2 regions of the Mycetocola sp. Y444 genome follow, and region 1 is predicted to be linked to the other one. Evidence: predicted binding sites of a transcription regulator. Region 1 holds the regulator's gene; the other holds the start of a gene.
What was found. Region 1 encodes LexA, which represses DNA repair genes until DNA is damaged. Its sites were predicted from a motif close to TCGAACANNTGTTCGA; they were not measured.

Region 1 (15,532 bases):
GCGCTGAACGCTCCAACACCGGGCACGAGAAGACCGTCGGCCTCGAGTGCCTTGCGTCGGTCACCGGTCAGCTCGACGTCGGCGCCCGCCGCTTCAAGTGCCTTGACCGCGGAGTGGACGTTGCCGCTCCCGTAGTCGAGAACAACAACGCTTGGCCGTGACGATCCCGTCACAGTGCGCCCTTCGTCGATGGGATGCCGGTCACGAGAGGATCGAGAGCCTTCGCCTGCCGGAACGCCCGCGCGAATGCCTTGAACTCGGCCTCGGCGATGTGGTGCGGGTCGCGCCCGCCGAGCACGGTGACGTGAACGGTGAGTGCGGCGTTGAACGCAATGGCTTCGAACACGTGCCTCACCATCGACCCGGTGAAGTGACCACCGATGAGGTGGAACTCGAACCCCGCGGGCTCGCCGGAGTGCACGAGGTACGGCCGACCGGAAATGTCGACGACGGCCTGGACGAGTGCCTCGTCGAGGGGAACGAGAGCGTCGCCAAAGCGCGAAATGCCCTCCTTGGTGCCGAGCGCCTGCTTGATGGCCTGCCCGAGTGCGATGCCAATGTCTTCCACCGTGTGGTGCACATCGATCTCGATGTCGCCGGTGGCCCTGACCGTAAGGTCGACCAGTGCGTGCTTGGCGAACGCCGTCAGGAGGTGATCGTAAAAGGGCACGGTGGTGTGAATATCGCTGACACCGGTCCCATCGAGGTTGATCGTGAGGTCAATGCTCGATTCGCTCGTCTCGCGCTGGATCCGGGCGGTGCGCTGCGGCTGGCTCATGACTTCGAGCTTACCGCCGCAATGGCTTCGAGGAACGCGGTCGTCTCCGCCTCGGTACCCGCCGAAACCCGCATCTGATTGGCGAGGCCGATATCCCGGATGAGCACTCCGCGCTCGAGCAGTGACTCGAACAGTGCTGCCGGATCGTCAACGCCTCCGAACAGCACGAAGTTGCTGTGGCTCCGGTACGGGCGGTAGCCGAGGTCGGCGAGGCCAGCGCTGATGCGGTCGCGCTGGTTCTTGATGTCATCGACCATGGCGAGCATTTCGCCGCTGTGTGCAAGGGCAGCAATCGCCGCGGCTTGCGTGAGTGCGGAGAGGTGGTACGGAAGACGCACCAGGCGAAGCGCGTCCGTGACCGCCGGCGCCGCAGCGAGGTAGCCCACCCGTGCGCCGGCAAATGCGAAGGCTTTGCTCATGGTTCGTGACACGAGCAACCGGTCGCGCCCGTCGAGAAGGGACAGCGCGCTGGGAGTCCCCTCTGGGGCGAACTCGAAGTACGCCTCGTCCACGACCACGATGCCATCGGTCGCGTCATAGACGGCCTCGATGGTGTCGAGCCCAAGCGGGGTCCCGGTGGGGTTGTTCGGAGAACAGAGAATCACGACGTCGGGGCGTTCGCGGCGAACGGCGGCGCTGGCGGTCTCGGGCGAGATCTCGTAGTCGGCGTCACGCTCGGCGGCAATCCACCGGGTTCCGGTGCCTGCGGCCAGCAGCGGGTACATGGAATAGGTCGGGCTGAACCCGAGCACCGAGCGGCCAGGTCCGCCGAAAGCCTGGAGAACCTGCTGCAGAACCTCGTTCGAGCCGTTCGCGGCCCAGATGTGATCGGCAGTGAGACCGTGCCCGAGGTAACCGGCGAGGCTGATCCGTAGTTCGGTGAACTCGCGGTCGGGGTATCGGTTCACGCCGAGCACAGCGCGGGCGAGGGCGGTCACGATGTCGTGGGCCACGTCTTCGGGAATCGGATGCGTGTTCTCGTTGACGTTCAGGGCGACGGGCACGACCTTCTGGGGTGCGCCGTACGGGGACTTGCCACGAAGATCATCGCGGATGGGCAGGGCATCGAGGGAACTCACCCCGGAAGTTTACCCGCCGCGCCTTGCGCTTCGGTGTGCGTTACGGAGCCGTGTATCGCTCGGGAATGGCGATGTTCTGCCCGGGAACGACCGTGGACGTTTCGAGCTGGTTGAGGGCCATCACGTCGGCGATCACATCACGAGGGTCGGCCTCGGGAGCCAGCGTGCCCGCGAGGGACCACAGGGAGTCACCGTGTTCGACAGTGACGTACTCGAACGAGGCCGAGCTCGGGGACGACGACGCCGCTGCGGCGCCGGCGTTGAGTCCGAGCCAGGCCGCGAGAGCGATGAACGGAGCAGCGGCGAGCGAGGTCAGGACAACGCGACCGCGCCGGGTGAGTCGGATGCGCCCGGTGGGGCGTGCGATCATCGCTGACGCGTCGCCTCCGGCGGCCTGTGTACGCGGGTTCGATGGGCGCGGCGCCTCGGGGCGCCGGGCGGCTGGACGCGAGAGAGAGTGAATGGGGGTGATGACTGCGGTGCTCATGGTGCGCCTCCGGTTCGTGCTGTGAACTGTTGTGTGGCGATTCGAAGAATTCGTATCCGGCCCTCGGCCGGGAGGGCCGAATACGAACCTGTATTCCGAATCTATATTCGATTGTTCGAAGATTCAAGTCCTTCTTCGGACTTTTTTGCAGAATTTGCCCGACACACTCGAACAAATCTTTGCTGGGGCCCCTCGGGACGGATAGAGTTTCGATTGATGGTTGAGACTCAACCAGTGACCACTGACATTGGCCGGGGCTGCCCGCCAGACGGGAGTGACATGACGCTCGACGACGCGAATATCACGGCTGAGAACGAGCCGGATGCCGCTGTTTCATCTGCCGCTCCAAAGGCACGGAAGGCCAAGCGCGTGCCGGCAGAGAAGCCGACCACGCGCCGCCGCAAGAGCCTGAGCGAGAAGCAGCTGGCGATCCTCGACGTGATCCAGCGCTCCGTGCAGAGCCGCGGCTACCCGCCGAGCATGCGCGAAATCGGCGACGCGGTCGGACTCGCGTCACTCTCAAGCGTGACGCACCAGCTCAACCAGCTCGAGCTGAGCGGTTACCTGCGCAGGGACCCCAATCGGCCCCGTGCACTCGAGATCCTGATCGACCTGCCCTCCCCCTCGAACGTTGCCGACTTCGAAAGCTCAACACCGGTCGGCGACGCCGCGATGGTGCCCCTGGTCGGACGCATCGCTGCCGGGGTGCCGATTACCGCTGACCAGCAGGTCGAAGAGGTCTTCCCCCTGCCGCGTCAGCTCGTGGGCAAGGGCGAGCTGTTCATGCTCAAGGTCTCGGGTGAGTCGATGATCGACGCAGCGATCTGCGACGGCGACTGGGTTGTCGTCCGTCAGCAGCCGACCGCCGAGAACGGCGACATCGTCGCTGCCATGCTCGATGGCGAAGCCACGGTCAAGGTGTTTCGCCAGCGCGATGGCCACACCTGGCTGCTCCCCCGCAATACGAACTTCGAACCGATCCTCGGCGACGAAGCCGACGTGCTCGGCAAGATCGTTGCGGTCCTCCGCGCGGTGTAGCCACTCACGGTGGGGCGCCTGACGCCCGCTTAACGGTCGGATGCCCCGGGTACAGACCCGGGGCATCCGTTCGTTAACAGACCAGACGTGTGACGTCGCCGCTTCGCGTTTACTCGGCGATCGCGAACTCGGACACCTGTGCGGCGAGTTCCTCCGACGCGAGTGCGCGCACCTCGGTGCCGTCTTCCTCGTAGTCCAGCTTCTCGACCTTTCCGCGGCGGTGGAGCATCGAAATGATGTCTCCCCGGTCGTACGGGACGAGCAGGTGAAGCGGGACTGTCGGACTCGGCAGCAGCTCCGCGATACGGGCCAGGATCTCGTCGATCCCCTCACCGGTGCGCGCCGAAGCGAAGATCGCCTTGGGTTCCAGTCCGCGGAGCACGAGCCGGTCGTCCTCGCTGACGAGATCGCTCTTGTTGAAGACCACGATCTCTGGAATATCGCGGGCGCCGACATCACCGATCACGTCGCGGACAGTGCTGATCTGGGATGCAGGGTCCGGATGCGATGCGTCGACCACGTGCACGATGACATCCGACTCCGCCACCTCTTCCAGGGTGGAGCGGAACGCCTCGACGAGCTGGTGCGGGAGGTTTCGGACGAATCCGACGGTGTCGGAGAGCGTGTAGAGCCGGCCGTCCTCGGTCTGGGTCTTCCGAACCGTCGCGTCGAGCGTTGCAAAGAGTGCGTTCTCGACCAGCACGCCGGCCTTCGTGATCCGGTTGAGCAGACTCGACTTGCCGGCGTTGGTGTACCCGGCAATAGCGACGCTTGGTACCTCGAAGCGGTTACGGTTGGCCCGCTTGGCCTCGCGGGCCGGCCCGAAGCCCTTGATCTGCTTGCGCAGCTTCGCCATCCGGGTGTGGATGCGGCGTCGGTCGAGTTCGATCTTGGTTTCACCAGGACCACGTGAACCCATTCCGGCGCCGGCACCACCCACCTGGCCACCGGCCTGGCGGGACATCGAGTCACCCCAACCGCGGAGTCGCGGCAGGAGGTACTCAAGCTGGGCGAGCTCGACCTGGGCCTTGCCCTCGCGGCTCTTGGCGTGCTGGCTGAAGATGTCGAGGATGACGGCGGTACGGTCGATGACCTTGACCTTCACGACGTCCTCGAGCGCACGCCGCTGGCTTGGCGCGAGTTCGGTGTCGGCGATCACGGTGTCCGCGCCGAGCGCGGCGACGATGCCGCGCAATTCCTCGGCCTTTCCCTTGCCGAGGTAGGTGCTCGGGTCGGGATTCGGGCGGCGCTGCAGCATGCCGTCGAGGACGACAGCGCCGGCGGTTTCAGCGAGGGCAGCGAGCTCGCGGATCGAGTTCTCTGCATCCTCCTGCGCGCCCTGCGGGTACACGCCGATGAGAACGACGTTCTCGATGCGCAGCTGTCGGTACTCGACCTCGGTGACGTCCTCGAGCTCTGTCGACAGGTTGGCCACGCGGCGGAGCGCCTGACGGTCTTCCCGATCCTGCTGCTCGCCGTCGAATCCATCGTGCCCGGACTCACCGGTCGTGGACCTGTCCTGCAGGGCGTCGGCCTGACTCGAACCGAAGAGCGAATAGCCGCCCGCGCGGGACTCAGCGTTGCGCAACACCCGCGATACTGCATCGTCGTCGATGGGTGTTTCGGTGTTCTCTGGGGTTGATTCGGTGGACTTGCTCATCAGTTAAGCCTAGTTGCTTTGCGGTAACGTTCCCCTATGGCCAGCGATCATTATTTTACGGGCGTACCCGGAACCGAACTCAAGCTCCGCACGGTTTCCGTTCGGCTCTCAGGCCAGGACTACGAACTCACCACCTCGAACGGGATTTTCAGCCCTGACCGGATCGACCCGGGGACGCAGGTGCTCTTAGCGAACGCCCCGACTCCGCCCCAAACCGGCAACCTTCTCGACCTGGGCTGCGGCTGGGGACCGATCTCCCTGACACTCGCCCTCGAGGCGCCAGGCGCTCATGTCTGGGCGGTCGATGTCAACGAGCGCGCGCTCGACCTGCTGCGGATGAACGCGGAGAAGCTCGGGCTCACCAATATCACTGCAGTGCAGCCCGATCAGGTTCCCGACGACGTCCGGTTCCAGACCATCTGGTCGAACCCGCCCATCCGGGTCGGCAAGACCGAGCTTCACGCCATGCTTGAGCGCTGGCTACCGCGTCTGGAACCGGGTTCAGACGCCTGGCTCGTCGTGCAGCGCAACCTCGGCTCAGACAGCCTGCACCGCTGGCTGCAGGAGAGCATGGGCGACGATTTCGAGTTCACCAAAGAGACGATCAGCAAGGGGTACCGCGTGCTGCGGGCACTGCGCGCTGAAGCGAACTGACGGATGAACTGACGGACGGACGCTAGCCGAGCTCGAGAGTGCCCGTGTAGACGAGGTCGGCCGGGCCAGACAGTCCGACGTGCTCGCCGTCCTGCGTCGCGAACATCCGCACACCGAGCGTTCCTCCTGGAACGTCGACGCGCCACGCGTTCGGTGCCGCCGACCCGGCCCAGTGCCGCGTCGCGAGAGCCGCGGCTGCGACGCCGGTGCCGCACGACAGAGTCTCACCGCTCCCCCGCTCGTGAACCCTCATCGAGATGCGGGCAACGCCGTCCTTGATGAGCGGGTCATAGGGCACAACGAATTCCACGTTGGCCCCATCGATGGGTTCCGGTTCGATCAGCGGAATGTAGTGAAGGTCAGCCGACTCAAGCTCTGCCTCGTCTGCGAGAGCGACGACGACGTGCGGGTTTCCGACGTTGATGCCGAGCCCCGGCCGCGCCACCTTGAGCTCCTTGGCCCGCACGAGCGGCTCGCCACCCTCGAGCTTCCAGCGCCCGAGGTCGACCTGGAAACCGTTCGTGGCGCGCTGGACGTCACGGACGCCGGCGCGGGTTCCGATTGCGAGGGTGTCACCCGACTCCAGCTCAACAAGACCCTGCTCGATAAGGTACCGTGCGTAGACACGGATGCCGTTGCCGCACATTTCCGCGATGGATCCGTCGGCATTGTGGTAGTCCATGAACCACTCTGCGCCGTCGTCTTCGGCCAGGGCTGCCGCGCCCTCGTCGATGTTGCGCGACCTGACCGCGCGGATGACGCCGTCGGCGCCGACACCGAAGTGCCGGTCGCACACCGCGACAATCTGCGCGGTGGTCAGTGGGTGGTCGCCCTCAGGGTCCGTGTAGAGCACGAAATCGTTGCCAGTGCCGTGGCCCTTGGTGAACTGCAGAGTGAATCCCATGCGCCCAAGTCTAGGGTCAGCGCGGAACCTGGGGCGTCGCGCCGGTGACGGATGCCATGGCCTTCTCGACCAGGTCAGGCGCGTCGTAATCCAGCCAGACGATGTCTGCATAGCGCTTGAACCAGCTCATCTGCCGCCTGGCGTACCGCCGGGTCAGCTGCTGCGTTTCTTCAATGGCTTCCGTCTCGGTGGCCGCGCCCGCGAGTTGCTTCAGCGCCTGCGCGTATCCGATCGCCCGCGACGCGGTAACACCGCCCTCGAGCCCCGCCGCCCGCAGCGCCGCCACCTCGTCCAGCAGCCCGGCAGCCCACATCCCGTGCACCCGCTGGTCGAGGCGTGCGGTCAGTTCCGGCCTCGGCGCCGACAGCCCGATGATGCGCGACTCGCGCCAGTACACCGGCTCGTCCGGCAGCATCCCCGCCACGGGAGAACCGGTGATCTCGGCCACCTCAAGGGCGCGCACGATTCGCCGCGTGTTGTGCGGCCCGATCCGCGACGCAACGCCCGCGTCGAGCGCGGCCAGTCGCTGGTACAGGATGCCGGGACCAAGCGTGGCTGCTTCCTGCTCGAGTCGAGCCCGAATCGCGGGGTCAGAGCCGGGGAACTGGAAGTCGTAGAGGACGCTCGAGACATACAGGCCGGACCCACCGACGAGGATCGCGGATTTCCCCCGCGAGAGGATGTCGGTGACCGCAGCCCTGGCGAGAGGCTGGTACCTGGCGACAGTAGCTTCTTCGTCGACATCGAGGATGTCGAGCATGTGGTGCGGGATGCCCCTGCGCTCGTTTTCAGGCAGCTTGGCCGTGCCGATGTCCATCCCGCGGTACAGCTGCATGGCATCCGCGTTGACGATCTCAGCGCCACTGCCCGTGCGCGCGAGGGCCTCTGCGATATTGAGCGAGAGCTCGCTCTTTCCGGTACCGGTCGGACCAACTACCGCGATGAGCTGCGGGTCGCTGTGCGGGTTCAGCGTTCGCCGTCCAGTGCGTCGTAAATCGGTGTCATTCCGCCCTGGACCTGAGCTGGCGCGTCGTGGGCACGAACCGGTGCGTCGTGGACGGGCGTGGGCGGACCGACGCGCAGGGTTGGCAGTCCCAGTGAAACGCGGCCAGGGCTGCTCGGTGAGGCGCCGGGCGCGGGAACGCCGCACGACTCTGCCTGCGCGCGGTCCCATGCGTCGCCGGCGGAGGTCCTTCGCACCACGAGTTCGCTTCCGGCGGGAGCATCAGCGATGAGGTAAAAGGGCGCGGCCTGGGTCACTGTGGCGGTGACGATGTCTCCCGGGCGCGGGATCGCCGAGCCTTCGGGCACCTCGAAGTGCACGAGGCGGGAGTCCTCGGCCCTGCCGGACAACCGGTGGCTGGCGGAATCCTTGCGACCTTCGCCGACCGCGACGAGGATCTCGATCTCGCGGCCGACGACCTTCTGGTTCTCCTCGAGGCAGATGCGGTCCTGAAGGGCGGTCAACCGCTCAAAGCGCTCCTGGACGACCTCCTTCGGAACCTGGTCCGGCATTGTCGCGGCCGGGGTCCCCTCACGGATCGAGTACTGGAAGGTGAATGCCGTAGCGAACCTCGCCGCCTCCACCACACGGAGGGTCTCGAGGAAGTCCTCCTCGGTTTCGCCGGGGAAGCCAACGATGATGTCTGTCGAAATCGCCGCGTGCGGCATTCGGGCCCGGACCCTGTCGAGGATGCCGAGGAACTTTTCGCTGCGATACGACCGGCGCATCGCCTTGAGGATCCGGTCGGAACCGGACTGCAGCGGCATGTGCAGCTGAGGCATGACGCTCGGCGTCTCGGCCATCGCGTCGATGACGTCGTCGGTGAACGCCGCGGGGTGGGGGCTCGTGAAACGAATCCTCTCGAGCCCGTCAATGGCCCCGGCGGCGCGCAGCAGCTTGCTGAACGCCTGGCGGTCGCCGAACTCGACGCCGTAGGAGTTCACGTTCTGGCCGAGCAGCGTCACCTCGATAGCACCGTCATCGACGAGCGCCTGGATCTCCGCGAGGATCTCACCCGGCCGCCGGTCTTTCTCTTTTCCGCGCAGGGACGGGACGATGCAGAAGGTGCAGGTGTTGTTGCATCCGACGGAGATGGACACCCAGCCGCTGTAGCTGGATTCCCGCTTGGTCGGCAGCGTGGATGGGAAGGTCTCGAGCGCTTCGAGGATCTCGATCTGCGCCTCTTCGTTGTGGCGGGCGCGCTCGAGGAGGTTCGGCAGTGCGCCCATGTTGTGCGTCCCGAAGACAACGTCGACCCACGGCGCCTTCTCGAGGATGACGTTCTTGTCTTTCTGCGCGAGACAGCCGCCAACGGCGATCTGCATGCCCTCATGGCGGCGCTTGACGCTCGCGAGGTAACCGAGGTTGCCATAGAGCTTGTTGTCGGCGTTCTCGCGAACGGCGCAGGTGTTGATGACCACAACATCCGCCTCGGCCCCGCTCTCGGCGGGAACGTAGCCGGCGGCGTCGAGCGAGCCGCTCAACCGCTCGGAGTCGTGCACGTTCATCTGGCAGCCGTAGGTGCGCACTTCATACGTGCGAGCACGCCCGGTCGCGTCGATTGCCGCTGTCGACGGCGTGATGACTGTGGGCGTTTCAAGCAGGCTACTCATGGTTGTCCCAGTCTACGTTCGCACGCGGCTGCGTGGTGGCGGCGCGTTGGCTGCCTGATGCCCACGGTGCCAGCGGCGAGCAGGTTGTTGCCAGCAGGAGCGCCAGTCGGCGCACGCCCGAGCTGGACGGGCGCCAACCGACGGCGAACGAACTACCGGAACCGTACCGTCGAGCTCGGTGACGACGAGCGGCCGGTCAGCACTGGCGCGATAGCCTCTCGCACAATGTTGCCGGGGTAACCGCGTCGCGCGAGGAAACCGGTCAGCCTGCGTTCCAGCGTCTGCTTGTCGAGTCCTGACATCTGCGAGGCGCGCTTGCGGGCGAGTTCGGTCGCGACGCCGAGCTCATCATCCTGCTCGATGTCATCGAGCACCTCGGTGATGATGTCGCGGTCGATCGAGCGACCGGACATGGCGCGAGCGACGACGGCCTTGCTCTGTCCTTTGCGTTCGGACAGCGAGTGCTTGAGCTGCTCGGCGAGGGCGCGGTCATCGACATAGCCCAGGTCACGAAGCCGGTCGAGGATCGTGTTCGCCTGTGCGGCGGTCAGCCCCTCCTGAACGGCAAACGCGAGGACCTCAGCCTCACTGAGCGACCTCCGGGCGAGCTTCCGTACGAGAAGCGACTCGACGGCTTCGGGGTCGGCAACCTGCTCGACGGGTTCGTCCTCGTCGTGCTCGGCGCCACTGTCCATGGCAGCACCGCCCCTGACAGCACCGTCGCGACCGACCGCCCGAAGGTGCCCGGCCGCTGAACCGCCGGACCGCTTGCGCGGTGAGGAGCGCGTTCCGGGAGCGCGTTCGGACTCCGAACCCGCCCCGGACGTCGTTCGTTCCGCAGCCGGCTCGGGATCAGACCCGAACCAGGAATCGGCGTCGGACCTGGTACCCGTGCGTGCAGGCTCGGGCGTGTGCCCGGCACCGCGCAGGTAGGTCACCGGCGCGATCTTCTCGCCGGGCTTGTCGGCGGGGTTCCCGCCTGCCGGGTCGGCCGGGGTGTCCGGCCGACCCGGGTCGCGAAACGAAACCATAACGGAGGCCTAGGCGCCGCGCTTGGCAGCGAGCTGGTCGGCCGTGGTCTTGACCTTGGCACCTGTGGCAGCGGCTGGTGCCTCCGCCTCGACCTTGGCAACACCGACTCCGAGCTTGGCCTTGATCTTCGACTCGATCTCGTTGGCGATGTCGGGGTTCGTCAGCAGGAAGTTACGCGAGTTTTCCTTACCCTGACCCAGCTGCTCACCGTCGTAGGTGTACCAGGAACCCGACTTTTTGACGATCAGGTGCTCGACACCGAAGTCGATCAGGCTGCCCTCTCGGGAGATCCCTGTGCCGTAGAGAATGTCGAACTCGGCCTGCTTGAACGGCGGCGCCATCTTGTTCTTGACGACCTTCACACGCGTACGGTTTCCGACGGCATCCGTTCCGTCTTTGAGGGTCTCAATCCGGCGGATGTCGAGTCGAACCGACGCGTAGAACTTGAGCGCCTTACCGCCGGCGGTGGTCTCGGGGCTTCCGAAGAAGACACCGATCTTCTCGCGCAGCTGGTTGATGAAGATCATTGTGGTGTTGGTCTGGCTGAGTCCACCGGTGAGCTTGCGGAGCGCCTGTGACATCAGTCGGGCCTGGAGACCCACGTGGGAGTCACCCATCTCGCCCTCGATCTCGGCGCGCGGCACCAGTGCCGCAACGGAGTCGATCACGATCAGGTCGATGGAGCCCGAGCGCACGAGCATGTCGGCGATCTCGAGCGCCTGCTCACCGGTGTCTGGCTGGGAGACGAGCAAGGCGTCGATGTCGACACCGAGCTTCTTGGCGTACTCGGGGTCGAGTGCGTGCTCCGCGTCGATGAATGCCGCGATGCCGCCCGCCTTTTGCGCATTCGCAATCGCGTGGAGCGTGAGTGTGGTCTTACCCGATGACTCAGGACCGTAGATCTCAACGATGCGGCCACGCGGAAGGCCGCCAACGCCGAGCGCGACGTCAAGCGCGATTGAGCCGGTGGGGATGACTGCTACTGGAGCCCGCTCATCGCTGCCGAGGCGCATGACTGAACCCTTGCCGAATTGACGGTCGATCTGGGCGAGTGCCGTTTCAAGGGACTTCTCGCGGTCTGCTACTGATGGCATGTCTGCCTCTTCCTGTGCGATAGCGGTGCGCCTATAGGCTGTCGGGCCGGAACTCGGCTTCAACAAGGCTGGGAGCGTTTTCGTGAACAGTGTCGACTGTATGAGGCACCTCTGACATTGAGTCAGAGGGAGGAAAACAGTGGACGTACTGCCCCAGAGGGGCCCTTGTGTAGGAGCCTATCGCAGACCGAACGAGTGTTCGAGAAATATTCTTCGGCGTGTCGAAGGAAGATCCGGGTGCTACTGGACAGGCGGCCGAACCCCGACGCCGTGCCAGCGGTCGCGGGGAACGTCTGATTCCTTGCAGAGCGCCATCCAGACGTTACGCGGAGACTCCCCCGCTGCCAGCGCTTCATCCGCCGTGCGCCCACCGAGTTCGCGCAGCACCAGGTCGCTGGTGAGGACACGCCCGTATGCGCCACCGAACTCGGTGGTGACGGCCAGTCTGAACTCGCTGAGTTTCACTTGTCTCGGCTCACTGTAGATAGAGGGCTCGCGGTCGCGAGCGGACGAGGAATGCCCCGGCTCGCTGTCGCGGGCCGGGGCATCCGGAAATTATGTGTGCCAGCGTCAGCGGGCAACCAGGTCCGCGTCGAGTTCTGCAACGAACTCGTCGGGAACCGTGTCTGGAATGGGCGCGATCCCCTCGATGACGGCGAGCCGGTCACCGACTTCGCGCATGATGACTGAGATCGGGGTGTCCAGTGCGTCTGCGACCGAGGCGAGGATCTCGCTCGATGCTTCCTTCTGGCCGCGCTCAACCTCACTGAGATAACCGAGTGCAACACTTGCCTTGCTTGCAACCTGGCGAAGAGTCCGCCCCTTTTGCAGCCGGAAGTCGCGCAACACGTCACCGATTTCCTGACGTACGAGAATCATGGGACCCCTCCTTCTCTGCCGATCAGCCTGACCACTGGTAAGCCCGTGGTTGGATAACATTACTACACCCATCCGTCTGAAAAACCTTACTGTCGCTCACTGATTTTTTCTTGTGAATACCTAGTGTGTAACTGGGTTGTAACACCACGTATTCCCGCGGAAACCCGGGCGACGACGCGCGAGTTTCTCAAAGGTCGGCGACAGGTGACGTTGTACTCTTCTCTGAATCCGCGATCAGTGCGATCGCGGCAGCAACCGTCGCACTTCGGATCGTGGTCCTGTCGCCGTCGAGCTGCAGTTCGAGCGCCCGCGCACCGTCGCTCGTCGACAGCCCCACGTATACCGTTCCGGGTGCCTTTCCGCTTTGGGGGTCAGGACCGGCCACACCCGTGGTGGAAATTCCGATGTCGGCGACGCGTCCGTCGACCGCGAGCGCGGTGCGCACACCGGATGCCATCTGGCGGGCAACCTCCGGATCCACCGGCCCGAACTGGGCGAGCAGTTCGCCATCCACTCCGAGGACGGTGCGCTTCAGCTCAGTGGCGTATGCGACAACACCGCCGAACACGACGGCAGACGCGCCGGGTGGCCTGATGAGTTCGGCGACGAGGAGTCCACCGGTCAGCGACTCGGCAACGGCCACCGTGAGGCCGCGCTCAGCGAGCCGCGCGATGAGCGCCGCGGTCGCGTCAGCCGGAGCCGGAGCCTCGGATGTCATCGCGCCCGCCGAGCCTTGAACTCGGTGATCACGTAGTCGATACCGCTCGCGACAGTGAGCAGGACGGCGATGGTCATGAGCACGCCGTTCACCCAGAAGATCCAGTCACCGACGACCGTGTTGAGGGGAACCAGAGCAAACGAAATCGCGATGGACTGCGCGACGGTCTTGAGCTTTCCCATCCACGCCGCGGCGACGACGTGGTCCGTCGCCACGATCATCCGGTGGACCGTGATGCCGACCTCACGGACGAGCACGAGGATGGTGACCCACCAGGGCAGTTCGCCGAGGATTGAGAGAGCGACGAGGGCACCTCCGGTGAGGACCTTGTCGGCGATGGGGTCAAGGAGCTTACCGAGGTCGGTGATCAGACCGTGCTTTCGTGCAATGGCGCCGTCGACCCAGTCGGTGGCGATCGCGACGATGAACAGGATCGCTGCGGCCCAGCGGAGGCCGCCGTCCTGCCCGTCGTCGGCAAGCAGCATCCAGATGAAGACCGGAGCGGCCAGGATCCGGACGATGGTGATTGCGTTCGGAACGTTGAGATTCGCCGATCGGGCGGGCCTCGCTGATCCGTTCGGTGGTGTGGCCGGAATGGCCATGTACTACTCCTTGCCTGTGAGTCCCCAGGCGTCTTCATCGGAATCGCCGTCAACCACATCGTACCCATCGAACTGCTTCTCGACCGGGTCGCCCTGGTACTGGTCGCTGTCGGCCAGCGACGGCGACGCAGCCGGCATCGGGGCGTCCTCCCCACGGAGTTTGGCGAGCAGACCGGGCAGTTGCTCGGCCGTCACGAGGACGTCGCGTGCCTTGGAGCCCTCGGAGGGCCCGACGATCTCACGCGATTCCATCAGGTCCATCAGGCGGCCGGCCTTGGCGAAGCCGACACGGAGTTTGCGCTGCAGCATCGACGTCGACCCGAACTGGGTACCGACGACCAGCTCGGCCGCAGCGAGGAGCAGATCGAGGTCGTCGCCGATATCGGCGTCGACTTCTTTCTTTTCGACGACGGCAGCGACATCCTTGCGGTACTCGGGTCGTGCCTGCTGGGTGACGTGTTTGACGACCTTCTCGATCTCGTCTTCCGACACCCATGCGCCCTGCACACGGATCGCCTTGTTCGTGCCCATCGGCAGGAACAGCCCGTCTCCCTGCCCGATGAGCTTGTCTGCACCCGGCTGGTCGAGAATGACCCGAGAGTCGGTAACGCTCGTCACGGCGAACGCGAGCCTGGACGGGACGTTGGCCTTGATGAGGCCGGTGACGACGTCGACGGACGGGCGCTGGGTCGCGAGAACGAGGTGAATTCCGGATGCTCGTGCCAGCTGCGTGATCCGGACGATCGAGTCTTCGACGTCGCGCGGCGCGACCATCATGAGGTCGGCGAGTTCGTCGACGACGACCAGCAGGTACGGGTAGGGCTTGAGCACCCGTTCGCTTCCGACGGGGAGAACGATCTCCTCGTTCACGACGGCCTTGTTGAAGTCGTCGATGTGCCTGAAGCCGAAGCTGGCGAGGTCGTCGTACCGCATGTCCATCTCCTTCACCACCCACTGCAGCGCCTCGGCTGCTTTCTTGGGGTTGGTGATGATGGGCGTGATGAGGTGGGGCACTCCGGCGTACGAGGTGAGCTCGACCCGCTTCGGGTCGATGAGCACCATGCGCACGTCACTCGGCTTTGCCCGCATCAGGAGACTCGTGATCATCGAGTTGATGAAGCTCGACTTACCCGAACCGGTCGAACCCGCGACGAGGAGGTGAGGCATCTTGGCGAGGTTCGCCACAACGAATCCGCCGCCGACATCCTTGCCAACGCCGATCGTCATCGGGTGAACGCTCTTCGTGGCGTTGGCTGAGCGGAGGACATCACCGAGGGTGACGATCTCGCGGTCGGTGTTGGGGATCTCGACGCCGATGGCGCTCTTGCCCGGGATCGGGGCGAGAATGCGGACCTCGTTGGATGCGACGGCGTACGCGATGTTGTTGGTCAGGGCTGTGATGCGCTCGACCTTGACGCCAGGGCCGACCTCGATCTCGTACTGGGTCACTGTGGGACCACGGGAGAACCCGGTGACCTTCGCGTCGACCTTGAACTGGTCGAGAACACTCGTCACGGCAGCGACGACCTCGTCGTTCGCGGCCGACCGCGTCTTCGCGGGATCGCCGGCGCCGAGGGTCGATGCTGCCGGGAGCCGGTACGGAGCGGTCGGCTGGATCGGCCGCGCCATCTGCGAGGCATCTGTAGTGCCGTCGAGAAGCCCGAGGCCTTCCATGCCGGGGAGCGCCTCGGTCTGGTTGTCGGGGCCGTCGTCGTGGAGACCTGACAACGATGGTTTCGCCGGACCCGCTCCGGCGAGAGCCGCCTCTGCCCGGGAAAGGTCGCCGATGACCTCGGTCATGGAATCGTCGGCGTCGAGCGGGTTACCGAACATGTCGACGTTCTCGACAACGGGCGGCGGGCTTTCGATGGCCGAATCGAACTCGCCCCTGCCCCGCTTCGGCTTGAGCCCGAGCAGCTCGGTGACGTCCGCCGACTCAGAGTCGAAGGCCGGATCGACCTCACGCTGGCTCTTGTTGCGGCGCCACCACG
Region 2 (15,532 bases), on a different contig from region 1:
GACCATGGCCATCTGCATCAGCTGCTCCTGGAAGAGCGGAACTCCGAGGGTGCGCTCGAGCACAGGCTCAAGGTCGGGGTGAAGGTAAGTGACCTCTTCCACCCCCGTTCGCCTCCGGATGTACGGGTGCACAGCCCCACCCTGAATCGGGCCGGGCCTGACCATCGCGATCTGGATCACGAGGTCGTAGAAGCTCCTCGGCTTCAACCGCGGCAGCATGCCCATCTGCGCGCGGCTCTCCACCTGGAACACCCCGACACTGTCTGCACGGCAGAGCTGGTCATAGACACCCTGCTCTTCCTTCGGCATCGACTGGAGGTCCCACCGTTCACCGCAGTGTTCATCGACGAGGTCGAAGGAGTACTGCAACGCGGCGAGCATGCCGAGACCGAGCAGGTCGAACTTGACCAGCCCCATCCAGGCGCAGTCGTCTTTGTCCCACTGCAGAACGGTCCTGCCGTCCATCCGCGCGTGCTCGATCGGGCAGACCTCTCCGACGGGCCGGTCGGTGAGCACCATTCCCCCCGAGTGGATGCCGAGATGGCGGGGGAAGGTCAGCACCTGTGAGGCCAGGTCGATGACGGGCGCCGGAATGTCGTGGTCGTCGCTCGACGTGAGCGCGCCCCACCGTTCCACCTGTTTCGACCAGGCATCCTGCTGCCCAGGGCTGTGGCCGAGCGCCTTGGCCATGTCGCGCACGGCGAACTTCGGCCGGTAGGTGATCACGTTCGCCACCTGGGCGGCGTTGAACCTGCCGTATTTCTCGTAGACGTGCTGGATCACCTCCTCACGGCGGTCGGAATCGAAGTCGACGTCGATGTCGGGTTCTTCCTCGCGCATGCTGGAGAGGAACCGCTCGAACGGCAGGCTGTACTTGATCGAGTCGACGGCGGTGATGTCGAGCAGGTAGCAGACAGCGGAGTTCGCGGCAGATCCGCGCCCCTGGCACAGGATGCCGCGACCGCGGGCGAACTGAACGATCTCGTAGACGATGAGAAAGTAACCGGGAAAGTCCTTCTGCTCGATCACGTCGAGCTCACGTGCGATCCGTTCGGTGACCGCGGCGTCGGCGTTCGGGTACCGCCTGGCTGCCCCCTGCCAGGTCAGCTCGCGTAGCCAACTCATCGGCGTGTGACCGTCGGGAACCTCCTGGAGCGGAAGCCCCGGCTTGACGCTCCGCAGCCGGAACGCGAGCTGGTCGGCGATCTCAACGGTGCGCGCAACCGCGCCGGGGTACCTCGCGAACCGCCGGGCCATCTCGGCACCGCTCCGCAGATGATGTGAACCGGATGCCGGCAGCCAGCCGTCGAGGTCGTCAAGGCTTCTGCGGGCGCGAACGGCGGCGAGCGCTGAGGCGAGGTGATGCTGACCGGGGGTGGCGTAGTGCGCGGCCATCGTCGCGACCACGGGCAGCTCGAGTTGCTCAGCGAGCGCGGCGAGGGTGTCGTTGTGCGCGGTATCGAGCGGGTTGCCATGGTCGAAGAGCTCAACGACGACGTTCCCCGCACCGAACAGCCTGACCAGTTCGTCGAGTTCGCGTCGCGCGCCGGCTTCGCCCTCGGCAACGAGAGCCTGCCGAACGGCGCCCTTGCGGCATCCGCTCAGCACAAGCCACGTGCCGTCTGCCGCTGAGGCGAGGTCCTCGATGTCGTAGCTCGGCTTGCCCTTCTCGGCGCCCGCGGCGAGCTGCGCCGAGGTGATCGCGCCGGCGAGCCGGTGGTAGCCCTCTTCCTTCCGTGCGAGGACGACGAGGTGGGTACCCTCCGGGTCTGCTTCGCCGTTCTGCGGCTTGCTCAGGCCGAGCGAGAGTTCGGCACCGAAGATCGTCTTGAGCTCGGGGTGTGCCTCGGCCGCTTCGGCGAGGTGCACGATGCCGTAGAGGCCGTCATGGTCGGTGAGGGCGAGTCCGTGCAGACCCAGTCGAACGGCTTCCTCGACCAGGTGCTCAGGCGAGGAAGCCCCGTCGAGGAAACTGAAGTTGGAGTGGGTGTGCAACTCGGCGTAGCCGACGATCGTCTCAGCGGGCGGTGCCTCAACGGGAACAGGGACGTATGGCAACCGTTTCCGTGACCAGGCAGGACTGTCACCGCCGTCGGCACCAACCGGCGGTGTATTCGGCGGTGTGTCAGGCCCTGACAGGTCACTCAGCGAGCGTTCGAACTCCGACCAGGAGATCGGGGGGTTATGCCAGCCCATGACAACCGCCCTCCCTGAACTGTTCAGTCATAGCGGGCCTCCGCCCACCAGCCGGAGTCGTCGAGAACGAGCAGCCACGCCGCCCCCGTATCGTCGACGAGCTGGAAGCGGTTGAGCCGGGTACCGCCACCATCCCACCAGCGTTCAGCCACCGGCCACGGCCCAGCCCACGCACTGACAGCGACCGCGGCCTGTCCGTGCGGAGCAAAGCCAGCGGGGACGGCAGACAGCTCGCCACGTTCATCGACACCGATGTCGTGCCCATCTGCGGCGTGCACGACAACCCGCTGCCGTTCCGGAAATACTGTGGCGGGCGGCGGGCCTGGCAGCTTGCCAGGCCACGGCAGCTCCTGTGACGCCCGAACCGATGCTTCGCCCCCTGGTGGAAGATCACCCCACGGAACGAGGACCCGGCGATCGGACGGCTGGCGACCACCAATGATCCGAGCGGTGAGCACACCAGCGTGCCCGACCATGCCCTGCACACGGGACAGCCCCGAGTGGATGCGTTCATCTGTTGCGCCGCCATACAGGCCGGCTTCGTGGTTGCCAGCCGGATCGACACTCTCCGGTTCGACCCGGAGCGACGAGATCGCGCTGCTCAGCCCGCTGTCGGCCATCCCCGCACCCTGCAGCTGCCAGCGGACGCGGTCGAGCACATCACCGGCGGTGAACCACCGAGGGTGCAACCAGGTACGCGAACGCACGTCACCTCCCTCGGTGCGCACCTCGATACGGATGGCCGTCGCCACGAGCGAGGACACCTGCAGTCGTGCAACGAACTCCTCAGCTGCTGCACGAAATGCGAAGGCGACCTGGTCGACCCGGTCAAGCGGCGGCTCGAATTCGACGACGCTCGAGTGATCGGCCGGTGGCACCCTGGCGTCGACGTCGCTCGGGTCGAAGCCTGACGCGAGCCGGTGGGCAAGAACGCCGTCCGGTCCGAAGCGGTCACGCACCTGCATGGCGTCGAGTGCGGCGAAGTCGCCGAGGGTGCGAATGCCCAGCCGCTGCAGCAGGACGGCAAGCTCGGGCCGTTCGAGAATGTCGACACCGAACGCGGCAAGGAACTCGGGCGAGCGTCCTGCGGGAACGATGCGGATGGCATCCGTTTCTCTCGATGGCGGGAGCTTCGCTGCCTGCGCCGCGGCGAAGGGCCCGTCGGCGATGCCGACCCGCGCGTCACGCACTCCGACGGCGCCGAGGGTGTCAAGCAGTGCCTGTGCCGCCTGTCGTTCGCCGCCGTAGTAGCGGCTCGGCCCGCGCGCACGCATGACGCAGGTACCGGGGCGGGAGAGCTGGACGCCTGGCACGATCTGTTCGACGGCGGCGATGACCGGCTCGAACGCCCGGTGATCGAGCACGGGATCGTACGGCAGCGCGATCAGCCCCGTGCTCCGCGACTGGGCTTCGCGCACCCGCAGGCCGCGACGGACCCCTTCGCTGCGAGCCGCCGCTGAACAGGCAAAAACTACGCCACGATCGATGAGGGCGATTGGTACGTCCGGGCCGAACCCATGTTCGACAGCTGCAGCGTTTGTCGGCCAGTCCGGGCACCACAGCAGGATGGTGCGGATGGGAGCTTCGGTCATGATGCCGCCGCTTCGTGGTGCGGCTGACGGACCGAGGGAACCCCGGCAAGACCCGCCGACCGGATCGACTGCTGGGTGTCTGGCAGCCACATCTGCTTGCGACGCGGTTTGCCGGCGAGCGTGCGCCCGGTCACAGCGACGGTCACCCTGCGAGCGGCGAGATAGCCGTGGCCGTCGCCGAGCCCCGTCCAGCGATCGTCGGTCACCCGCAGCGTCGCCTCGCTCTGTGGCCAGTCACCGAGCGCGACGAGCGTCGATCCCCGCTGACGCAGCCGCGAACCCAGGCGTGACACTTCTGCGGCAGAGACGGATGCCGGTGGGCGCGCGAGGACGACAGTGACAACGTCTGCGAGGGCCGCCGTGACCTGCAGCCACTGGTCTCCCGGCTCAGGCACGAGAACGAGCCGGTCAAGATCGATGCCAGCTGCCGCCGCTGCTTCGACACCGAGCGACGGCACACCGACGACACCACACCACGCGCCGGCGGCACTGGGACCGGCGAGCAGAGCAAGCGCGAGCGTCGTCGATTCGAGCACCGAGTATGCCGTGCCGGCGCGAAGCACTCCGCCGGGCAGAAGTTCGGCGACACCGGGCGATGTCGGGAGTCCGTGCGAATCTATCCGGGTAGTTTGCATCCCCCGGATGCGCGCCTGCAGTTCAGCAACCTGGCTCGCCACAGCGTTCGATCCCGCGGCGAATGCCGGGGGTCGAGCAGGAGCAACAGCGAGGGACATGGGTTAATAGTCGAACAGATATTCGATAAAGTCAATCGGGGAATCCAGCCCGGGAGAGTCGGAATTCCAGGGCACACACGCCCGCCGGGCGACGCACAAAAACGGCGAAGTAGAAGCCTTCGACGAGCGCTTCCAGCCGCGTCGAGAGGCCCGGCTCCTCGTCCCGTCCGCTTCCCCACAGCTCCCCCTGTCATACTGAAATTCAAGCTCCGACAGGCACGACGCCGCGAATTGAGACAGATGCCCGAACGGACGAACGACCCAATGACCGGTGACGGCGTCGAACCCCCACATCTCGCGTGGCTCGATGACGGCATCGAACACTCAGCTCTCTGGCGCTCCGAGAGTGGCTGGCCTGCACCGGCATCCGTCGTGACCGGAGACGACTCGATGACGGCCGAGACCGCCCTGCGGCTCGCATCCACCGGCACGGCCGTCCTCTGGACCGGCGACTTCCACAACGCCAAACAGTTGCTCGCCGCAATGGGCAAGCGCCTGGGCACACCCGCCCCACCCAGGAACGACGACATCACCGCCGCGTTCCAGCGCTCGCGCGTCGACGCACTGCGACGTTCGACACTGCTCGGGATGCTGCTGGTTCCGGTGTCAGCGGACGGCACGATTCCGCTGCGCCGCTCCCCCGACATCCGCCAGGCCATCGCTCACGCCTGGGGTCCCGCCATCGAGGCATCCGTCGTCTCCCTCCGCGAACTGCTCGGCGTCATCGGCGCCGAGGAATGGCGCACCCGTGGCGTCGACGTTCCAGCGCTCGGCGCGAAGATCCACCCGCACTACGGGGTCTTCTCCCCCGTGCGTGGCGAGTACCTCGACCTGGTCGCGAACGCACCCCTCCCGCCGAACGCGACGACAGCTTTCGATATCGGAACAGGCACCGGCGTACTCGCGGCGCTGCTCGCGCACCGCGGCATCCGTCACATCGTCGCCACCGACCAGGACCCGCGGGCTCTTGCCTGCGCGACAGAGAACCTCGACCAGCTTGGCTTCGGTCCCGCCGTCACCGTTGAGAAGACCGATCTCTTTCCCGACGGCCGCGCCGACATCGTCGTCTGTAACCCACCGTGGATCCCGGCCACCCCGAAGGTTGCAACGGACTACGCCGTCTACGACGAGGGCGGGCGGATGCTGGCCGGCTTCCTTTCCGGTCTTGCCGAGCACCTGACCCCGGATGGCGAGGGCTGGCTCGTGATCTCGGACATCGCCGAACGCCTCGGCCTGCGGTCGCGCGGAGACCTGCTCGATGCCATCGAGGACGCCGGCCTCGCCGTGATTGCCCGGATGGACACCCGCCCGACACACTCACGTGCAACTGACAGGACCGACCCGCTGAACGCCGCGCGTGCCGCCGAGGTCACGTCGCTCTGGCGGCTCAGGGCGAACCCGGCGTAGCGCGCTACACTTACCGAATGCATTTTTCTCTCGCAACGCCCCTGGGGCGACTGGAGGTTACCGGCGCATACTGCGCCGGCTCGAGGTAACGCTTCTTCGCTGACCCTCCTCGTTCTTCCGCGAGTATGCGTTCTCCCTGAGCTTGTGCATCAATGCACGCCGGGACACGCCAATCTTCCTGCGCCGGCCCATAACCCCGGCACACTCTCGAGCCTCCGGCTCTCTCACCCCAGGACAGAAATATGCTTCCCCTCACCCACAAAGACATCACCACCTCATTCATCAACGCGTCACGCAGCCAGGTCAGTGACCTCACCCTTCCCGAAGATTTCGAGTCGCTCGACTGGGACAACCTCGACTTTCTCGGCTGGCGCGACCGCAAACTGCCGCGCCGCGGCTATGTGATCGTGCAGCGCGACAACGGACCGGTCGGCATCCTGCTGCAGCGGGCGGAAGCCAAACCACGGGCGCGGGCGCAGTGCTCGTGGTGCCAGGACATCACCCTCGAGGACGACGTCGTGTTCTATGCAGCACGTCGCTCGGGCAAGGCCGGGCGCAACGGGAACACGATAGGCACACTCGTGTGTGCCGACTTCGGGTGCTCCCGCAACGCGCGCAAGCTGCCGGCCGTCGCCTACCTCGGTTTCGACGTGGAGGCGGCGCGCGAGAAACAGATCAACACGCTGCGCGAGCGGGTGCAGGGTTTCGTCGCCGAGGTCGGCGCCGACGAGTAATCGTCTCACGCTGCCCGCGCAGGTGGTGAGCATATTATGGCGAGGACAGTCATTGAGAGGGCGCCGCATGATCGAGATTCTGAATCCCACCGAACTGACCAGGGCGAAGGTCACGGGCACCCTGGTCGCTGACATCCTGTATGGGCTGAAAGACCGGGTAACGGTCGGGACGAATCTTCTGGACATCGACCGCTGGGCCCAGAAGATGATCGTCGAGGCGGGAGCAGAATCCTGCTACGTCGACTACGCGCCATCCTTTGGACGCGGCCCGTTCGGCCACTACATCTGCACCGCCGTCAACGACGCAGTGCTGCACGGGCTCCCCCACGATTACCGGCTCGCCGACGGCGACCTGCTGACGCTCGACCTCGCCGTGCTGAAGGATGGCGTCGCTGCGGACTCCGCCATCAGCTTTATCGTGGGCGACTCGAAGCCAGCGGACAGCGTCGCGTTGATCACCGCGACCGAACGGGCACTGGTCGCGGGAATCGCGGCTGCAGGCCCCGGAGTACGGATCGGAGACATCTCCGCCGCGATCGGCGCGGTGCTCACCGAAGCCGGCTACCCGGTCAACACCGAGTTCGGCGGCCACGGCATCGGCTCGACCATGCACCAGGACCCGCACGTGCCCAACATGGGCCGAGCCGGACGCGGCTACACGTTGCGGCCGGGGCTGCTGCTCGCTCTCGAGCCCTGGGTGATGGCAGACACCGACAAACTCGTCACGGACGCCGACGGGTGGACCCTCAAGAGTGCGACCGGATGCCGGACGGCACACAGCGAGCACACGATCGCCATCACCGATGACGGTGCCGAGATCCTCACACTGCCAACGGTGCGACGGTAGCGAAAAGCGGGCACCGGAGGTCTCGCTAGACCGGCGCGAACCCGTCGGCGCGGATTCCCCAGCTGGCTTCCCAGGTTTCACCCGGCTCCAGCCAGCGGATGCCACGACCCGAGTTGAAGGCATCGGCCGGCGCCGTCATCGGTTCGATTGCAACGGCCTTCGACTGACCGGGGTAGAGCTCTGTGCTGAACGCCTGCCAGAACCGGAAGTTCTCGTCGCCCCACACCGTGACCGAGCGACCATCGGGTGCCGTGATCGAGTGCTCGGATACGCCGTCGGTGATCACCGGGTCCGCAAACCCCGCGTCGAGGTCCAGGTCGCCAAGCCGAACGCCACCGCGGAGGTCGAACGGCGTTCCTTCAACGGGCGTCTCTCCCGTCGGCAGGGACCGGTCATCGACGTCGATGTGGGTGGCCGCGTGAACGGTGACCGTGAGGTCCTCCGGTTCGACGTCGCCGATCGTGACGAACGGGTGGGCGCCAACCGCAACGGGAGCCGCGGCATCCGACAGGTTGGTGATCGTGTGGATGACGTCGATGCCGGCGTCGACCAGCCGGTAGGTCACGGCGGTGTCGAGCAGGAACGGATAGCCGCTCTGCGGAAAGACCCTCGCCTCGAGCCTCAGCGTCGATTCGGTGCGCGCCGCAACCGAATACGGGCTGAATCGCAGCAGACCATGACTCGCGTTGTGCTTCTTCGGCTCGGTCAGGGCGAGCTGCTGCTCGACGCCGTCGAGGAGCCAGCGACCGTCACGAATGCGGTTGGGCCAGGGCACGAGGACGATGCCACTGGCAAGCGGACGCTGCACGCCCGCGTCGTACGGCGGCACGATGTCGATTCCGTACACATTCAGTCGACGGATGCCTGCAGCCACCTGGGTGATCGTCGCTGTGACGTTTCCCCCCGACCCAGTGTCAAGACTCAGGTCGAACTGCTCACCGGTGACTGCGGTCATGGACCCACGCTCCTCGTTGTTGTGTGCAAAAAAGCGTAGCGCCAGACCGCCGAAGGGTCACGCGGTGAGGACCTCGACTCCGGCAGCGGTGAGATCCGCCAGCACAGCGGCATCCGCACCGTTGTTGGTCACGAGCACGTCGACGGCGTCGATACCGGCAACCGCGCCGAGGCTGACCTGCCCGAGCTTGGACGCGTCGGCCAGCACGACGACACGATCAGCGGACGACACCATCAACTGCTTCACCTCGGCCTCGGGGAGGTTGACGTTCGTCACGCCGGCGATCGGATCGACCCCGTTGCAGCCAATGAAGGCGATGTCGGCGTGCACCTGCTCGAGCACGGTGCGCGCGAGCGGGTGCACGAGGGAATGCTGCAGCGGGCGAAGCGCTCCCCCGGTGACGATGACGGTGAACCGGGGAATCGCGGATTCGAGTTCGAGCGCAATGTTGAGTCCGTTGGTGATGACGACGAGATCGTCGAGGTCGTCGCGTTCCACGAGCGCCTGGGCCACGGCGAGCGCCGTCGTGCCGACATCGAGAAGGACGCTCTGCCCACTCGAGACGAGCGCGGCGGCGCGGCGGCCGATCTTCTGTTTGGCGAGGGCGGATGCCTCGAGCGACTTTTCGAAACTCGCTTCGCGTGCCCGCTGGCCGCGTGGAACAGCACCACCGTGCACCCGTCGGACCGCGTTGCCATCATCGAGGGCGGCGAGGTCGCTGCGCACGGTGACCTCGCTCACCCCGAAGGCTTCACTGAGGTCGGAGACCCGGAGGAAGCCGCTTGCGGCGATCAGGTCGGCCATGCGCTCACGCCGAACGACTGCTGGGACGGTGTCGCCCGGAGCGCGAGGGGTCGAATCGGTCATGCGCTCATCTTCAGTTAGTTTCGTTTAGTTGTCAATGGGAGGAGTGGAACGTAGAATTGCTTCCACTTGTGAAAGCCCGGCGTGCGGAAGGCAGCCAGAACCATGACCTCGATTACCTCCTCCTCCGACGTCCTCGCTGACGGTCGCGAAATCATCTACTTCGATGACGCCGACACCACCCTCGGTCCTGACCGCGCGCCTGACGCGCGCGACCTGCCCGAGCGCCCGGCCACGGCGAGCATGCGGCAGGACCCGCTCACCGGCGAATGGGTGTCGATCGCGTCAGCCCGCCAGAGCAGGGTCTTTCTGCCGCCCGCGCACCTCGACCCGCTTGCACCGCAGACCGAGACGAACCCGTCCGAGGTGCCGAGCAACTACGACGTCGCCGTCTTCGAGAACCGCTCGCCGTCGTTCGGCCCGCTTCTCGAGGACGAGAACGCCCCGCGTGGGCTCGACGACCTCACCGAGATCGGCATCGGCCGCATCCGCACCTCCGTCGGTCGCTGCGAAGTGGTGTGTTTCAGCCCCGAGCACGAGGGATCGTTCGGCTCGCTCAGCCGGTCACGCGCCCGCACCGTGATCGAGGCGTGGGCATCGCGTACCGCGGCGCTCAGCGCGATGCCCGGCATCGAGCAGGTGTTCCCGTTTGAGAACCGGGGAATTGAGATCGGTGTGACGCTGCGTCACCCGCACGGCCAGATCTATTCGTACCCCTACGTGACCCCTCGCACCCAGCGGCTGATGGCATCCGTCGAGAAATACGGCCCGACGCTGTTCGCCGACATCCTCGCGAGCGAGCAGGCTGGCGACCGTGTGGTGCTCCAGGGCGAGCACTGGACGGCGTTCGTTCCGTTCGCCGCACGGTGGCCGATCGAGGTACACATGCTGCCGCACCGCCACGTCGCCGACTTCGCGGGCACCACCGATGAGGAGCGCGACGAACTCGCTGTCCTCTACCTGCGGCTCCTGCGCGGAATCGACGCTCTCTACGAGACCCAGACGCCGTACATCGCCGCGTGGCACCAGGCGCCGGTGAACGTCGGCCGCGACGACATCCGGCTCATGCTGCAGCTGACGTCGCCGCGTCGTGCCGCCGACAAACTCAAGTACCTCGCCGGGTCAGAAGCTGCCATGGGAGCCTGGATCGGCGATATCCCGCCCGAGCAGACAGCACAACGAGTGCGTGAGGCGATTGCTCTCGCCGACAAGGAGACCCCCGTATGACGAACATCACCGAACTGGCCGAACGCGCGAGGGCGGGATTCGCCTCGCGCTTCGATGGTGCGGCTCCCGCCGGCATCTGGCAGGCTCCCGGCCGGGTGAACCTCATCGGTGAGCACACCGATTACAACGACGGTTTCGTCTTCCCGTTCGCGATCGACCGGTCGACGGTCGTCGCTCTCGCCCCGCGCGCTGACCGCACCGTGCGGGTTACGTCGGCGTTCAGCGACGAGGTCGTGACCGTCGAGCTCGACGCGATCACCCCCGATGCCCTCTCCGACTGGTCGGCGTACCCGCTCGGCGTCGTCTGGGCGCTCGGCGAATTCGGTGCCGACCTCGCCGCCGCAACGGGCTTCGACGCGTTCATCGACTCGGACGTGCCGATCGGCGCAGGCCTCTCGTCGTCTGCGGCGATCGAGTGCGCCATCGCCGTTGCCCTCAACGACACCTGGCAGCTTGAGCTTCCCCGCGAGACCCTCGCCAAGGTCGGCCAGCTCGCCGAGAACAAGGCCGTCGGGGCACCGACCGGCATCATGGACCAGTCAGCCTCACTGCTCGGCAAGGAGGACGCCGCGGTGTTCCTCGACTGCCGCAGCCTCGATGCCGAAGTGATCGACCTCGGCTTTGAGGCCGCTGACCTCGTGCTGCTCGTCATGAACACCCGGGTGTCGCACGCGCACGCGACCGGTGGGTACGCCGCTCGCCGCGCTTCGTGCGAACGCGGGGCCGCCGAGATGGGCGTCTCCTCGCTGCGCGACCTCGACGTCGACGACCTGCCACGGGCGACCGAGGTGCTCGATGACGAGACGCTGCGCCGGGTGCGCCACATCCTCACCGAGAACCGTCGCGTGCTCGATACGGTGCGCACGCTGCGCCTCGAGGGGCCGACCGCGATCGGTGACCTGCTCGTGGCATCCCACGCCTCGATGCGCGACGACTTCGAGATCTCGGTGCCCGAACTCGACCTCGCCGTCGAGACAGCCCTCGCGGCGGGCGCGATCGGCGCTCGCATGACCGGCGGCGGCTTCGGCGGCGCGGCCATCGCGCTCGTTCAGAGCGCTGACCTTGCGTCGGTGTCGGATGCCGTGACGCGCGCGTTCGCGGACGCCGCCTTCACAGAACCGGAACTCTTCACCGTCACCGCGGCGGATGGCGCGAGCCGGGTCGAGTAGGAACCGAACGGACGGGCCAGGCGCAGCACGCGCCTGGCCCGTCGTGCTGTCCAGGGTCGGCGGTTAAGCCCCGGTCGCGTCGACGGCGGTCGCGAGGACCCGTGTGAGCTTGACGTTCACTCTCTGCCGGTCCGGCGGGACGGTAGCGTGAGTCATGGTCTTCTCGCCGCTCGGTCTGATTATCGGCCTGATGGTGCTCTCACCCAACCTCATCGTGCTGTGGTTCCCGCCACGAGTTCCCCTGCCAAATATCCGAGTGCCCCTGCTGCTGCACTGGGTCGAACGCGCGGGTCAAGCGCTGTGTCTGGTCGTTCCTGCAATCACGGCACCCGGACTCATCGCCGGCTGGTGGTCGCTGCCAACCCTGGCCGCGCTCGTCGGGTACTACGCACTGTGGGCCCGATATCTGTTGACGGGGCGTGACGGGACGACGCTGTATCGGCCATGGCTAGGGGTACCGGTGCCGATGGCGATCCTGCCGGTTATCGTGTTCCTGTCAGCCGCGGGCTGGCTGAATAACATCTGGCTGGCCGGCTCCGCCGTACTTCTCGGCGTCGGGCATATTCCCGCCTCCCTCATCATCGCGCGCCCGATCAGCGCGCGCCCGTGACGCGTCCTGCACCGGAACTCTTCACCGTCGTTAGCGCGCCGAGCGCGGTAGTTGCATGCCCGCGCTGCAGAAACATCTGCAGCGCGGGCATGGAACTGTAGCGCTCGCTGGTCTGCCGCGAACATCGAGGCGCGCTTTGGTCGCTACGGGTTGAGGCGCTCAGCGGTGTCGACAACGTTGGTGAGCAACTGCACGCGCGTCATCGGGCCGATGCCACCGGGGTTCGGTGAGATCCACGACGCGACCTCTGCTGCTGCCGGGTCGACGTCGCCGACGACACGGCTCTTGCCGGTCTCCGGGTCGGTCTCCCGACTCACGCCGACGTCGAGCACGATGGCGCCCGGCTTCACGGCCGAGGCCTTCACGATGCCGGGCACCCCAGCGGCGGCGACGATGACGTCCGCCGTGCGCAGCAGGTCGTCGAGACCGACGGTGCCGGTGTGGGTGAGGGTGACCGTCGCGTTGTACTCACGACGGGTGAGCAGCGGCCCGATGGCACGGCCAACGGTGACACCGCGGCCGACGACCACGACGTGCTTGCCTGCCAGCTCGATGCCGTGCCGCTGCATGAGCTCAATCGCCCCACGCGGCGTGCAGGGCAGCGGTGTCAGGATCGGCCGGTTGACGTTGAGGACCAGTCGCCCGAGGTTGGTCGGGTGCAGCCCGTCTGCATCCTTCTCCGGGTCGACCCGTTCGAGGATCGCGTCGGTGTCGAGGTGGGCGGGCAACGGCAACTGCACGATGTAGCCGGTGCAGCTCGGGTCGGCATTGAGCTCGTCGAGCACAGCCTCGAGCTCTTCCTGGCTGATCGACTCGGGCAGGTCGCGTCGGATCGACTCGATGCCGACCTCGGCGCAGTCGCGGTGCTTGCCTGCGACGTACCACTGCGACCCCGGGTCAGAACCGACGAGGACGGTGCCGAGGCCGGGCACAATGCCGCGCTCCCGAAGCGCTGTGACGCGCTCCTTCAGCTCGGACTTGATGACTGATGCGACGGCCTTACCGTCGAGGATCTGCGCCGTCATCGACTACTGAACCAGGCCGGGGTAGAGCGGGAAAGCCTCGGTCAGAGTCGCAACGCGAGCGCGGAGCGACTCGATGTCGGCGCCGGGCTGAAGCGCCGTCGCGATGACGTCGGCAACCTCGGTGAACTCGGCATCACCGAAGCCACGCGTGGCCAGCGCGGGCGTTCCGATGCGGAGTCCCGATGTGACCATCGGCGGGCGCGGGTCGAACGGAACAGAGTTGCGGTTGACGGTGATGCCGACCTCGTGGAGGGCGTCTTCCGCCTGCTGGCCGTTGATCTCCGAGTTGCGCAGGTCGGCGAGCACGAGGTGCACATCGGTGCCGCCGGTGAGGACGTCGAGGCCCGAGGCCCGCGAGTCACCAGCGGTGAGGCGCTCGGCGAGAATCCGTGCACCACTGAGGGTGCGCTGCTGGCGGTCCTTGAACTCGGGCTGCGATGCGAGGAGGAACGCCGTCGCCTTGGCGGCGATGACGTGCATGAGCGGTCCACCCTGCTGGCCAGGGAAGACGTTCGAGTTGAGCTTCTTGGCGAGCTCCATGTCACGGCTGAGGATGAAGCCCGAGCGGGGACCAGCGAGTGTCTTGTGCACGGTCGACGACACGACATCTGCGAACGGAACCGGCGACGGGTGGAGACCTGCGGCGACGAGTCCCGCGAAGTGGGCCATGTCGACCCACAGCTTCGCGCCGACCTCGTCAGCGATGGCGCGGAAGGCGGCGAAGTCCAGCTGACGCGGGTACGCCGACCAGCCGGCGATGATGACCTGGGGCTTGTGCTCGAGTGCCTTCTCGCGAACGACGTTCATGTCGACGAGGAAGGTCTCCGGGTCGACACCGTACGACACCGCGTTGTAGAGCTTGCCGGAGAAGTTGAGCTTCATGCCGTGGGTGAGGTGTCCACCGTGAGCGAGCTCAAGGCCAAGAATGGTGTCGCCGGGGGTCGCGATCGCCGAGAGCACTGCCGCGTTGGCGCTTGCGCCCGAGTGCGGCTGAACGTTGGCGAACTCGGCACCGAAGAGGCTCTTCGCGCGCTCGATGGCGAGCGACTCGGCGACGTCGACGTATTCGCAGCCGCCGTAGTAGCGGCGGCCCGGATATCCCTCGGCGTACTTGTTGGTGAGGACGCTGCCCTGCGACTGCAGGATCGAGACGGGAACGAAGTTCTCGCTCGCGATCATCTCGAGGTAGTTGCGCTGGCGGCCAAGCTCGTTGTCGAGAACGGCGGCGATTTCGGGATCGACCTCGGAGAGAGGTGCGTTGAACGTTGAAGACAAAACTGGCTCCTTAAGACAGCGGCGGACAAGAGAGGTAATCCGTATCGACCCAGGCGTTCGGCCGAATCCGTGTCAGTCGCTCCCCGATGGTAACCATCCGGATGCTGAGCCATTCCCGCTGATTAAGAGTCAGTCGGTCAGGTCAGCACCTTTACGCCAGTTGCGACACGGCAATGGTATCAGGATGCCGTCACCAGACTCGGTGAACCCCCACAGCGCTAGCTACAGTGGACAGACGCACGGCCCTTCGGCAGCTCGGACATCGCAGTTCAAGAAACGGATCACAGATGAGACACCTCCCCGGCAGCATCGTTCCCCAGCCTGTTACGCAGGTCACACCACCCGGGGCTGCGCCCTTCGTTCTGACGACCGCATCCCGGATCCTCGCGACGACCGCCGCGGCATCCGTCGCCTCGTACCTCGCCGGGCTGCTGCGACGATCGACGGGGTTTCTCGTTCCGATCATCGAACCGTTCGAGGCAGGCCCTGACGGCGGTGAGCCGGCGCCAGCGCACGACATTGCACTGCACCTCGACGTCGCCGACACCAGAAATCTCGGCGAGGAGGGCTACGCACTCGAGACGTCTGCACTCGGTGTGCAACTGACCGCCGCCACCGTTGCCGGGCTGTTCTATGGCGTCCAGTCGCTGCGTCAGCTCTTCCCGAGCGACGTCGAAGACCGCACGGTGCAGTCCGTTGCGTGGGAGGCCCCCGCGACCACCATCACGGACCGGCCGCGCTATTCCTACCGGGGCGCCATGCTCGATGTGGCCAGGCACTTCTTCGGCGTAGACGAGGTGTGCCGGTTCATCGACATGATCACCCTGTTCAAGATCAATGTGTTGCACCTCCACCTCACCGATGACCAGGGCTGGCGCATCAGCATCGACTCGCGGC

Region 2: the regulator LexA is predicted to act here: its motif matches at 4,533-4,548, upstream of imuA' (DnaE2-dependent mutagenesis accessory factor ImuA').

Annotation. Positions count from the first base shown of each region.
Region 1 is NZ_JCAIUB010000002.1:952,129-967,660, reverse strand. Features, by position in the region: gene hisH (imidazole glycerol phosphate synthase subunit HisH) at 1-173, opposite strand, end outside; gene hisB (imidazoleglycerol-phosphate dehydratase HisB) at 170-778, opposite strand; gene AC1C2M_RS11190 (histidinol-phosphate transaminase) at 775-1,857, opposite strand; gene AC1C2M_RS11185 (LysM peptidoglycan-binding domain-containing protein) at 1,898-2,344, opposite strand; gene lexA (transcriptional repressor LexA) at 2,579-3,382, shown strand; gene hflX (GTPase HflX) at 3,492-5,042, opposite strand; gene AC1C2M_RS11170 (class I SAM-dependent methyltransferase) at 5,079-5,696, shown strand; gene dapF (diaminopimelate epimerase) at 5,719-6,600, opposite strand; gene miaA (tRNA (adenosine(37)-N6)-dimethylallyltransferase MiaA) at 6,617-7,570, opposite strand; gene miaB (tRNA (N6-isopentenyl adenosine(37)-C2)-methylthiotransferase MiaB) at 7,567-9,216, opposite strand; gene AC1C2M_RS11150 (regulatory protein RecX) at 9,369-10,247, opposite strand; gene recA (recombinase RecA) at 10,257-11,342, opposite strand; gene AC1C2M_RS11140 (DUF3046 domain-containing protein) at 11,583-11,807, opposite strand; gene AC1C2M_RS11135 (helix-turn-helix domain-containing protein) at 11,913-12,221, opposite strand; gene AC1C2M_RS11130 (CinA family protein) at 12,409-12,939, opposite strand; gene pgsA (CDP-diacylglycerol--glycerol-3-phosphate 3-phosphatidyltransferase) at 12,936-13,541, opposite strand; gene AC1C2M_RS11120 (FtsK/SpoIIIE family DNA translocase) at 13,545-15,532, opposite strand, start outside.
Region 2 is NZ_JCAIUB010000001.1:197,711-213,242, reverse strand. Features, by position in the region: gene AC1C2M_RS00995 (error-prone DNA polymerase) at 1-2,196, opposite strand, end outside; gene AC1C2M_RS00990 (DNA polymerase Y family protein) at 2,220-3,788, opposite strand; gene imuA' (DnaE2-dependent mutagenesis accessory factor ImuA') at 3,785-4,522, opposite strand; gene AC1C2M_RS00980 (methyltransferase) at 4,763-5,929, shown strand; gene AC1C2M_RS00975 (FBP domain-containing protein) at 6,172-6,663, shown strand; gene map (type I methionyl aminopeptidase) at 6,731-7,510, shown strand; gene AC1C2M_RS00965 (aldose 1-epimerase family protein) at 7,536-8,465, opposite strand; gene AC1C2M_RS00960 (DeoR/GlpR family DNA-binding transcription regulator) at 8,523-9,332, opposite strand; gene galT (galactose-1-phosphate uridylyltransferase) at 9,435-10,556, shown strand; gene galK (galactokinase) at 10,553-11,725, shown strand; gene AC1C2M_RS00945 (hypothetical protein) at 11,880-12,335, shown strand; gene AC1C2M_RS00940 (bifunctional methylenetetrahydrofolate dehydrogenase/methenyltetrahydrofolate cyclohydrolase) at 12,479-13,360, opposite strand; gene glyA (serine hydroxymethyltransferase) at 13,364-14,635, opposite strand; ZMP/ZTP riboswitch at 14,676-14,809, opposite strand; gene AC1C2M_RS00930 (beta-N-acetylhexosaminidase) at 14,923-15,532, shown strand, end outside.